DNA from 2 places in the Gelidimonas denitrificans genome. Region 1 is predicted to be linked to the other one. Evidence: predicted binding sites of a transcription regulator. Region 1 holds the regulator's gene; the other holds the start of a gene.
What was found. The regulator sigma-54, encoded in region 1, starts transcription at its own class of promoters, with help from an activator protein. The targets are predictions, from matches to a motif close to TGGCANGNAANCTGCTTT.
Positions count from the first base shown of each region.

Region 1 (5,733 bases):
CGCGGTGCGGCGCGCGAAATTTGCGACTTCATCCTGCGCGCGCAAGGCAATTACGAGGCGGCGCTGGCACCGTACCTGACATGAAAACCGCCGGCGCGACCTACCGCCTGCGCCTGATCGTAATCATTGCGCTGGGTATAGTCATGACGCTGGGCAGTTTCTGGGTGCTGGAAGTGATGCGCAAAAGCAGTATCGATAACGCACCGAATATTGCCCGCAGCGAGCCTGATTTCTATGTCGATAATTTTAAATTCATCCAACTCGCCAAAAACGGACAGCTACACTACAAGATGTCCGGCGACAGGCTCACCCACGAGCCACTGCATGACTCTTACCAAATCACGCAACCGGTCATCATCAACCCGGGCCAGGCACGCGCACCGATGACGATGCGCGCCGAAAGCGCAATCATCGAAGACAATAACAGCAAGATGCATCTGCACAAGAATGTGCGAATCGATCGCCCGGCCTCCGGCCAGAGCCAAGCCCTGCACCTCGAAACCGAATACCTGCTGCTGCTGCCCGACGAAGATGTGATGCAGTCGGACCAGCCGGTGAAAGTGCTGCTGGGCCAGTCCACGCTCTCGGGCAATGGCCTGTTTGCCAACAACGCCACCCGGGAATTGCGTGTAACGGGCAATGTGCGCGGCAGCCTCCCGGCATCGTCGGCGCATTGATGCTTATTGCACCGAGGCACCGAGCCTGCGGCAACCCACCCTCTTTGATAGGAATAGCGTTATGAAACGGTTTTTTCTGATGTCCCTGACGCTGGCCGGGATGATTTTTTCGGCGAGCGCGCTGGCCGAAAAAGCCGATGCAGACAAGCCGACCAACATTGAAGCCAACCAAATGGCTTACGATGATCTCAAGCAGATCAACACCTTCATCGGCAACGTGGTCTTAACGCGCGGCACGCTGCTGATGAAAGCAGGCAAGGTGGTCGTCACGACAGACCCGGCCGGCTATCAGTTCGCCACCTTGTACGGCGCACCGGGTGCAGTGGCAACCTTTCGCCAGAAGCGCGATGGCGGTCCCAACCTGTGGGTGGAAGGACAGGCAGAACGGATCGAATACGATACCAAGGCAGAAATAGCCAAATTGTTTTCGCACGCAAAGCTCAAGCGGCTCGATGGCAGCAAGACCATCGACGAAGTCGAAGGCGAATTCATTTCCTACAACAGCGGCAGCGAATTCTTCAACGTTACCAACAGCGCCAGCGGTGTCGGCACGCCGGGCAACGGGCGCATCAAGGTGACCATCCAGCCGCGTACTGTAAAGGGCCAATAAGATGAGCCAATCCAGTATCCCAGGCAGTACCCTGAGCGTGCGCGGCCTGCAAAAAAGTTACAGCAAACGGCTGGTCGTGCGCGACATCTCGCTGGAAGTAAAAAGCGGCGAAGTGGTCGGCTTGCTAGGCCCCAACGGGGCCGGCAAGACGACATCGTTTTACATGATCGTGGGTTTGGTGCCATCCGACGCCGGCACCATCGATCTCGACGGCGTCGACATTTCGCGCCTGCCGATCCATCGCCGCGCGTTACTCGGTCTGTCTTACCTGCCGCAGGAAGCCTCGGTTTTTCGTAAACTGACGGTCGAGGACAATATCCGTGCAGTACTGGAATTGCAAAAAGAAAATGGTAAAGCGCTCTCGAAAGCTGCCATTGAAGAACGCCTGAACAAGCTGCTGGCCGACTTGCAAATTGAAAAATTGCGCGAAAATCAGGCGCTGTCGCTTTCCGGCGGCGAACGCCGGCGGGTCGAGATCGCCCGGGCGCTGGGCACCAACCCGCGCTTCATCCTGCTCGATGAACCGTTTGCCGGGATCGACCCGATTGCCGTCATCGAGATTCAGCGCATCGTGCGTTTCCTCAAGGAGCGCGGCATCGGCGTGCTGATCACCGACCACAATGTGCGCGAAACCCTCGGCATCTGCGATCGTGCCTATATCATCAACCAGGGTGCCGTGCTGGCCAGCGGTCAGCCCGACGACATCATTGAAGATGCCTCGGTGCGGCGGGTGTACCTGGGCGAACATTTCCGCATGTGAAGATAAACCACCTGATGCGACAAGTCCTTTCGGTATGAAGCAATCACTCCAGCTGCGCACTTCGCAGCATCTTGCGCTGACGCCGCAGTTGCAGCAATCGATTCGCCTGCTGCAACTGTCGACGCTGGAGCTGCATCAGGAACTAGAACAGATTCTGTGCGACAACCCGCTGCTGGAACGGCTGGACGATCCGCTCGACCATTCGGTGCGTTTGCTGGCCGATGGCGTAATCAGCACCAGCCCTGCCACCACAGCCTCAACTGAAACCGATCCAGCCGGTACGCAAGGCGGCAGCGCCGCCGAAGCAGATGCCGGATTGGATACGCCCGATGCACAGACGGCCGCATCGGACTGGAGTTTTGACGATGTGGCGCGCACCAGCAAAGCGCCGGAAGACGACGACGGCCGGGCCCAGCTCGGCGCGCACGAATGCACTCTGCGCGAGCACCTGCTGGAGCAAGCCCATTTAAGCTTGCAGCAACAGCGCGACCGCGCGTTGCTGGAATTGCTGATCGATGCGCTCGATGACAATGGCTACCTGGAAGAGTCTCTTGACGCCATCCATGCTCGCTTGCCGCCCGAACTCGGTATCGAACCGGAAGATCTGACGTTCGCGCTGGCCCTGCTGCAAAGCTTCGACCCGGCCGGAGTTGGCGCGCGCAGCCCGTCGGAATGTCTGGCGCTGCAGATCCGCCACTTGCCTAAAGCGCCGTTCGTTACGCGCCGTCTGGCGCTGGCCATCGTCGAACAGCACCTGGCATTATTTGCGCAACGCGACTTTAACAAACTCAGAAAACTGCTCGATTGCGACGATGAAGATTTACGCGAAGCACAGACGCTAATCCGGCAATGCAACCCGCATCCGGGCGCCATTTTCGGCAGCGGCAGTGCCGACTATGTGGTACCCGACGTCATAGTCAGGCCCGGCAAAAATGGCTGGCAAGTCAGTTTGAACCATGAAGTCATGCCGCGCCTGCGGGTCAATGCGCTGTATGCCAACATCCTCAAGCAAGACAAGGGAAGCGGCTCGATGACGTCGCAGCTGCAGGAAGCGAAGTGGCTGATCAAAAATATGCGGCAGCGTTTCGATACGATTTTGCGGGTTGCACAAGCGATAGTCGAGCGGCAACGGAATTTTTTCAGCCACGGCGCAGTCGCCATGCGGCCTCTTGTCTTGCGTGAAATTGCTGATACACTAAACCTGCACGAGAGCACAATCTCCCGCGTCACCACCCAAAAATACATGCTCACACCGCATGGTATGTTTGAGTTGAAATACTTCTTCGGCAGCCATGTCGCCACCGAAACCGGAGGAGAAGCTTCCTCCACCGCAATCCGCGCACTCATCAAACAACTGATAGGAGCTGAACACCAGAAAACACCACTTTCCGACAGTAAAATCGCCGACATGCTGGGCGAGCAAGGTATGGTCATCGCTCGCCGTACCGTCGCAAAATACCGCGAAGCGCTCAAAATCCCACCTGTCAATTTGCGAAAGTCTTTGTAGTCCAGTCGTCTGAAGTCCTTGCAATGCAGTTGCTGTTGCTGCATTTTGGCTCTGGCCGGCCCACCAGGCCCGAGGCAGGCAGTGACAATTTCCATAGGAGTGCTTTATGAATCTCACCATCAGTGGACATCACCTCGAAGTAACCCCCGCCATTCGCGAATATGTACAATCCAAAGTCGAGCGCATTACGCGCCACTTCGATCATGTCATTGATATCGCGCTCATTCTGAGCGTTGACAAGCTCCCTGAAAAAGAAAAACGGCAGCGCGCTGAAATCAACCTGAATCTCAGCGGGAAAACGTTACACGCTGAAAGCGCGGACCAAAACCTGTACGCAGCCATTGATACGATGATCGACAAGCTCGACCGCCAGATCATCAAGCACAAAGGCAAGGTACAAGACCGCCCACACGATGCCATCAAGCACCTGGACGGAGAACCCGAGCTGCCGGAAGAATCCGCGGTTTCCTGAGAGGAGATACGCAGAGTCGAACAATTCGACTCGCAACAATCAAGGGCGCAAGATGCGCCCTTTTTGACACCTGATTAAAACTGATGCCAGATACGCGCAGTGCTTGCAACACTTGAAAAGAATTCCGAATTTTTGAGTGACATCAGTAGATAAAACTTACGTAAATTCACCATTCCAGCCAAGGCGCACCTTCACCATGACAGAACACGTTCACATTTCGACCGAAAACCAGATCGGCTGCATCACTCTGAATCGTCCCAAGGCGCTCAATTCCTTGTCGCTGGAGATGATCCGAACTATTACTGAAGTGCTGCTGGCGTGGCGCGCCGACACCGGCATCCACGCGGTGTTGATCCGCAGCAGCAGCGAAAAAGCTTTCTGCGCGGGCGGCGATATTCGATTCTTTTACGATATAGGCATCGCGACGCCGCGTGGCGGCAGCGCCTTGCTGGAAGATTTTTTCACCGAAGAATATGCGCTCAACCACCTGATCCATCACTATCCGAAACCGTATATCGCGCTGATGGATGGCGTGGTGATGGGCGGCGGCATGGGCGTGGCGCAAGCCGGCCCCGCCAGCCGGCTGCGCATCGTGACCGAACGCACCAAGATGGCGATGCCGGAAGTCAATATCGGCCTGTTCCCGGATGTTGGCAGCGGCTATTTTCTGTCGCGGTGTCCGGGGCAACTCGGCACCTATCTGGGCGTTACCGGCGACATCATCACAGCCGCAGACGCTTTGTACGCCGGCCTGGCCGATTTCTTCCTGCCGTCGGCGCAATTGGTGCGGCTAACAGACATGCTCCAGTCGGGCGACGATATCGATGTGCGAACGGCCATATGCGACTTCGCAGCCGGCTTCAACCACGGCATTGCGCCCGAGGCCAGCCTGCTGGCGGTCCATCGGGCCGCAATCGATCGCCATTTCGCACAGGATACAGTGCCGGCCATCATCAAATCGTTGGCGCAGGACGATGCGCCGTTCGCGCAACAGACCCTGGCCCTCATGCAAAAACGCTCGCCGCTGATGATGTGCGTGACGCTGGAGCAGCTCCGGCGCAGCGCCGCACTGAGCGTGGCCGATTGCCTGCGCATGGAGCGCACCATGGTGCGTCATTGCTTCGAGCAGGGCGAAGTCATCGAAGGGGTGCGGGCGCTGGTGGTGGACAAGGACAACGCGCCGCAGTGGAATCCGGCCACGCTGGCGGAGGTAACGCCGGACATGATCGCCGGCTTCTTCGCGCCGGTCTGGCCGCCGCATGCGCATCCGCTGCGAAGCCTCGCATAACCATTTAAAAACAGGGAGTATAGTTAAAAACAATGCATTTTCCGCATATTATATATGCGGAATTAAAAAATACCTGGAGGCGTATTTTTTAATGCTCCAATTATCAGAGTTCTTCCACCATGAATAAACGCCGATGTTCGCGCGTCGCATAACGGTCGGTCATGCCGGCAATATAGTCGGCAATTTTGCGCGCCTGCGCCTGCAAGTCGTTCTGCCCGGCAGGCAGGCGATGGTCCGGCGGCAGCAGGTTCGGCTCTTCCATGAAGGCTTCAAACAGCGCGGTAATGATGTGGCGCGCCTTGGTCGTCATGCGGTTGACCAGATAATGGCGGTACAGATTCTCATGCAGGAAATGCTTCATCAGGGCGGCGTCCTGGCGCATCTGGTCCGAAAACGCGATCAGCGTGCCGGCGCTGCGC
Region 1 is NZ_CM146350.1:210,719-216,451, reverse strand. Features, by position in the region: gene FKCLFG_RS01075 (KdsC family phosphatase) at 1-84, shown strand, start outside; gene lptC (LPS export ABC transporter periplasmic protein LptC) at 81-677, shown strand; gene lptA (lipopolysaccharide transport periplasmic protein LptA) at 739-1,287, shown strand; gene lptB (LPS export ABC transporter ATP-binding protein) at 1,289-2,047, shown strand; gene FKCLFG_RS01055 (RNA polymerase factor sigma-54) at 2,082-3,554, shown strand; gene hpf (ribosome hibernation-promoting factor, HPF/YfiA family) at 3,661-4,026, shown strand; gene FKCLFG_RS01045 (enoyl-CoA hydratase/isomerase family protein) at 4,223-5,314, shown strand; gene FKCLFG_RS01040 (deoxyguanosinetriphosphate triphosphohydrolase) at 5,418-5,733, opposite strand, start outside.

Region 2 (5,733 bases), 1.7 Mb from region 1:
ATGTTTGCGCCAGCGTCAGCCCCAATCCGCTACCGCCATCCCGCCCCGACACCAGCGGGAAGAAAATGTGGTCCTGGATTTCTGGCGGGATGCCCGGTCCGTTATCGGTGATATGCAAGTCTAATGCCAGCCTGTAACGCACCTTGGCCAGCGTGACCTGACGCAGGATGCGGGTCTTGATGATCAACTCGGCGTCGCCGGCCAGAATCCGCTGCGACAGCGCTTGCGCGGCGTTGTGCGCAATATTCAGCACCGCTTGGATCAGTTGCTCCTTGTCGCCCCGGAATTCCGGAATCGAGAGGTCGTAATCGCGCTTGATGTGCAAGCCGAGCGGGAATTCAGCCACGATCAGGCTGCGCACCCGTTCGCACACTTCATGGATATTGACGTCGCCGACGATATGCGCATGCCGTTGCGGCGCCAGCAAGCGGTCCACCAGGACTTGCAGGCGGTCGGCCTCCTTGATGATGACTTGCGTGTACTCGCGCAATTCCTTCAGCTGCCGCTCCGGCAGTTCCAGCTCCAGCAGTTGCGCCGCGCCGCGAATGCCGCCCAGCGGGTTCTTGATCTCATGCGCCAGATTGCGAATCAGCTCCTTGTTGGCCTGGCTCTGATCGATAATGCGCTCTTCCCGGTCCAACTTGAGCTGCTGCACGTTTTCGCGCAACTCGATCAATACCGGCATCTCGGCGCTATCGAGCGCGGTAATGATGCTGTCCACGCACAAGGGCTCGCGCCCGGTGCGCTGCAGCGTCAAGTCCTGGCGCTTGTCGGAAAACTGGTGTGCGCAGGCCTGTTGGAACACCGTCTCCAGCTCCGCACCATTAACGAACAGGGCCGTCAAAGCCTGCCCCATCAGAGTGCGGGATGCGCTTTCCAGCAAAATCTCGGCCGCCGGATTGACATAAGTGATGCAACCTTGTGCGTCGAGCACGATCACGGCCGACGACAGCAGATCCAGACCTGCCAATGAAATTAATGATGTTTTCACGTGCCTCCCCCAAAAAAATAAAGGCCGCTATACACTATATAGCGACCCTGGACTGCATGCCCGCGCAACAGGCAGGCACAATTATTTCATGTTGCCGATTTCACGCTTCAGCGCTTCCAGATTGCGCTGCGAACGGTGAATCGCTTCCTCCATACCCTTGACCCGCTCCTGGTACTTGGCATAGTTGCGCTCGCTACCCAGGCGGTCCGGTTGGCCATTGTTATATTCTTTTTCCAAATTTTCCAGTTTCTGCTGTTCGGTCTTCAACTCATTTTGCAAAATCTGTTTGCGATCGTTGTCGCGCTCTTTTTGCACATTGCCATCCACCTTCGGAAAATCGGAGGGTGTAGCGGTCGATTTCCTGCTCGGACCGGCTACTGGCGCTTTTGGCGGCGGCGCAGCAAAAGTGGTGATGTCGGGCAGATCAATTTTTTTGCAGCCCTTGGTTTCACCGGTGTTTTTATATTCTTTTTTGCCATTTTGATCGATGCACAGATACACCCCAGACTGCGCATATGCATGCCCGGCTGCCGCAGTAGACAGTATAAGTGCGAGCATCGATGCGAGCTTAAGTGCGGCAAGTTGTTGTTTCATAAACCCTTTTTCTGAAGCAATTCAAGACGCTTGTTAGTTTATGGCAAGTCACAATGCAACACCAACGACAATCGCCCAATTTGCGCCATTGCAACAACAAGCCCTCAAAAAAACAGGCGGGCAGCGCCGAAGCACTGCCCGCCTGTTTCTTGTTTGACACTGGAGTCGATCTTTTGACTACCGCCATGCCAAATATTATGCGTGTAACTTACGACGAGTAGCTTATGACGAGTAATACATGTCGAATTCAACTGGATGCGTCGTCATACGAATACGCTGCACTTCAGTCATTTTCAGTTCCAAATATGCATCAATCATGCTGTCGCTGAAAACACCGCCGCGGGTCAGGAATTCGCGATCCTGGTCCAGCGCTTCCAGAGCTTGCTCAAGCGAAGAACATACTGTCGGGATCAGTGCTTCTTCTTCAGGCGGCAAATGGTATAGATCTTTGGTCGCTGCTTCGCCCGGATGAATCTTGTTTTGCACGCCGTCCAGGCCAGCCATCAACAGAGCAGCGAAGCACAGGTACGGGTTAGCCAGAGGATCCGGGAAACGCGCTTCAACCCGGCGTCCTTTCGGATTTGCCACGTGCGGAATGCGGATCGAAGCGGAGCGATTGCGGGCCGAATATGCCAGCTTGACCGGTGCTTCATAGCCTGGAACCAGACGCTTGTAGGAGTTGGTGCCAGGGTTGGTGATCGCGTTCAAAGCACGCGCATGCTTGATGATGCCGCCGATGTAGTACAGCGCGAAGTCCGACAAACCGGCATAGCCGTCGCCTGCAAACAGGTTTTTGCCGTCTTTCCAGACCGATTGATGCACATGCATGCCGGAACCATTGTCGCCAACCAGCGGCTTCGGCATGAAAGTTGCTGTTTTACCATAGGTGTGGGCGACGTTCCAGACCACATATTTCATATTCTGGGTCCAGTCCGCACGCTCAACCAGCGTCGAGAATCTGGTACCGATTTCATTCTGGCCGGCACCGCCGACTTCGTGGTGATGCACTTCAACCGGAATCCCGAGGCCCTCCAGAATCAGGCACATTTCAGAACGCATGTCCTGGAAACTGTCGACTGGTGGCACTGGGAAATAACCGCCCTTGACAGCAGGACGATGGCCGCTGTTGCCGCCTTCAAGCTTGGCGCCGGTCGACCAGGATGCTTCATCAGAATCGATCTTGACGAAGCAGCCGGACATATCGACATTCCAGCGCACGCTATCAAAAATAAAGAATTCAGGTTCCGGACCAAAGTAGGCGGTGTCGCCCAGGCCAGACGATTTCAGGTAGGCTTCGGCGCGTTTGGCAATCGAGCGTGGGTCGCGGTCATAGCCTTTGCCATCGGATGGTTCGATCACGTCACACTGCATGAACAATGTGGTTTCTTCCATGAACGGATCGATATTGGCAGTTGACGGATCTGGCATCAGCAACATGTCGGACGCTTCAATACCTTTCCAGCCAGCGACCGAAGAGCCATCGAATGCATGGCCGGACTCGAATTTGTCCATATCAAAATGAGATACCGGAACAGTCACGTGCTGTTCTTTGCCCCTTGTATCTGCAAAGCGAAAATCAACGAATTTGACTTCGTTGTCTTTGGCCATCTTCAAGACTTCTGCGGCTGTCATTGCCATGCGAAACTCCTCAATAAAGATAAAAATAATTCGAATTATGTATTTAACAAACCATTAAGCCAACCCACATCCCCAGTGCGATCAGACTTCAGCGAAAGATCATAGCAGATTCCATGCCATGAACTTCCACTTCACAAGACATTAGCCAAGCCAGTTTTATAAGGTATTTCAGCCGCATAACAATCAATTTATGCATTGCAATCCAGCACGACTCACCATATCGGTGCAAATAAAATATTAAGCGCTAATTTAGTGCGCCAATATAAAAATATCTTGTTTTGCATCAAAACAGTGCGCGCCATTCCAAAACAATTGCCATCAATGATCTGCATGCAATGTCGTTTCACGCATTATAATTATTTTACCGATCCTACTATGCAAGGCTGAATATGAATCCTCGTGACATTCTTGCCATCGCGAGACAGCGCGGCGCAGAGCAATCTCTTCCCTATGCCGGTGCCGTCACACCTCAGGAAGCGTTCACTTTATTGCAGGCAAACATCAAGGTCAAACTTATCGATGTGCGTACCAATGCCGAACGCGACTGGGTTGGAAAAGTAGACATTAATGATATCCAGCTGGCAGCGGTGCAGTGGAACATCTATCCGGGCAGCATCCCGAATCCGGATTTTCTGGCCCAGTTGAAGCAGGTGGCAAGTAAGGATAATATTCTGCTGTTCCTGTGCCGCTCTGGCGTGCGCTCGCGCCATGCGGCCAAGCTAGCCACAGAAAATGATTACCTGCACTGCTTCGATATTCTCGAGGGCTTCGAAGGCAACAAAAACGCCGATGGCCATCGCAAGACCGTAGGCGGCTGGTGTCATGCCGAACTGCCCTGGACCGGTGCCTGATTTGATGTAAAAGAGAAATCAGGCTCCGTCGCTACCGCGCATCAACAACAGTACCCGCTTGCGCACAAAATCGATATGACTGCGCAAGTCATACACACCTTGGGCGAAAGATAACGGAATCGAAATCCGGTTTACGCTCGCCTCGATCTCGCCCAGCCGTTTCAATTGCGTCGCATACACTTCGGCCCGCTTTTCCGGTGGCACGTCCTCTATCGTCTGTTCGACGATGCGCAGCTGGCCGTACCAGCGATAGATGCGCGAACGAATGCGCCATACATAGAGCGGCGGCACGATGCGCGACAGCGGCAGAATCAGTGCTCCCAGCGCCACCACCACGACCCACATGCGCTCGGAAAAATTCGCCAGCCAGAACGGCAGGTATCGTTGCATTAGCGGCGGCCCGCTTTTGTAGAATTTCTCGGCTTCCGGGGCCACCGGGATTTCGGTATAACTGGCAGTCGGAAAATCACCTCTTTTACTGAACCAGCCGGCGCCGCCATGGATCTCAGCCGCCGCCTGTACCAGCAGATCAATCAGGGACGGATGCAAACCGGCGCGCGCCACCAAGGTAGCCGTCGGCGCGATCAAATGATAATCCTCGGCTGGCAAATCCCGTCCCAGATCAACAATGCCACGCGGCAAGACAACATGCGTCAAATAAGGAAAGCGTCGGGAGTAAGCCTCGGCCTGGGTAAAATTAAACAATTTAATCCCTGGCGTTTGCAGCAACATCTGGATCAAGGGTGCATCCGGTGCCGAACTGAATACCAAGCCATCGATTTGCCCTGCCAGCAGAGCCATTGTCGCGGGCGTGTTTTCCAGGCTGCCGAGCGTCAAATCACTGGCCTCGATGCCATTGACGTCCAGCAGTTGCCTGACCAGGCGCGGCACGCCGGTGCCTTCGGGCCCGACATTGATCGACATGCCCTTCAGCTGGGTCAATTGTGTAATATTTTTGGATTCACGGTAAAACAGCCAGACCGGCTCGGTGAATAAACTCCCGAGCGACAACATGCCGTGTTGCTGCGCCTGCTCCAGCTTGATCGAGCCGCTCTGGACAAACGCGATATCCACTCCGGAATCCGGGTCTTCAAGCCGTCGCAGGTTTTCTTCCGAGCCCAGCGACGCTTTGAACTTGATGCTGATGCCCTGCTTTGCCAGCGCTTTTGCGTACTTGCCGGCAAATGCCTGGTACGCGCTATTTTCCTGGCCGGTGGAAAGTGTAATTTGGGATGGCGGGGATGGGTCCACCAGCCAGTAAGCGAGGCCACAAATCAGTGCAATAATCAGAATGGTGGGGCCAGCCGTTATCAACAAATCACTCAGGGAAAAGCGGGTGAATTTGAGGATTTTTGGCATGAATCGTTTGCGCAGTGTCATGTGAACGCACATTGCCAAGAAACGCGCCACTATGCAAGGAAAAACCTTTATCTCCAACCCGAGTGACGGCATTTACGCATCGGATCGGGCTGGCGCGGCACCGGTCAGTCCGATTTTCGCCGCCTTTCGCCTGTGAGCTGGCCGCCCTCGTGGTATCTTATTTCCAAAAACCCCGTTGGCTGCAAGACAGCAACGATAACGGGGCTGCAAGTGCCAACTCAAACCAGATGCCATGACTGAAAAATTTATCCCGCTAACGGATTACCGCAACCTCAATAA
Region 2 is NZ_CM146350.1:1,949,225-1,954,957, forward strand. Features, by position in the region: gene glnL (nitrogen regulation protein NR(II)) at 1-991, opposite strand, end outside; gene FKCLFG_RS09100 (DUF4124 domain-containing protein) at 1,073-1,585, opposite strand; gene glnA (type I glutamate--ammonia ligase) at 1,808-3,223, opposite strand; gene FKCLFG_RS09110 (rhodanese-like domain-containing protein) at 3,613-4,074, shown strand; gene FKCLFG_RS09115 (TAXI family TRAP transporter solute-binding subunit) at 4,093-5,433, opposite strand; gene moaA (GTP 3',8-cyclase MoaA) at 5,687-5,733, shown strand, end outside.
Region 2: glnA (type I glutamate--ammonia ligase) is a predicted target of sigma-54. The motif match lies at 3,325-3,342, and genes of this name have one in related genera.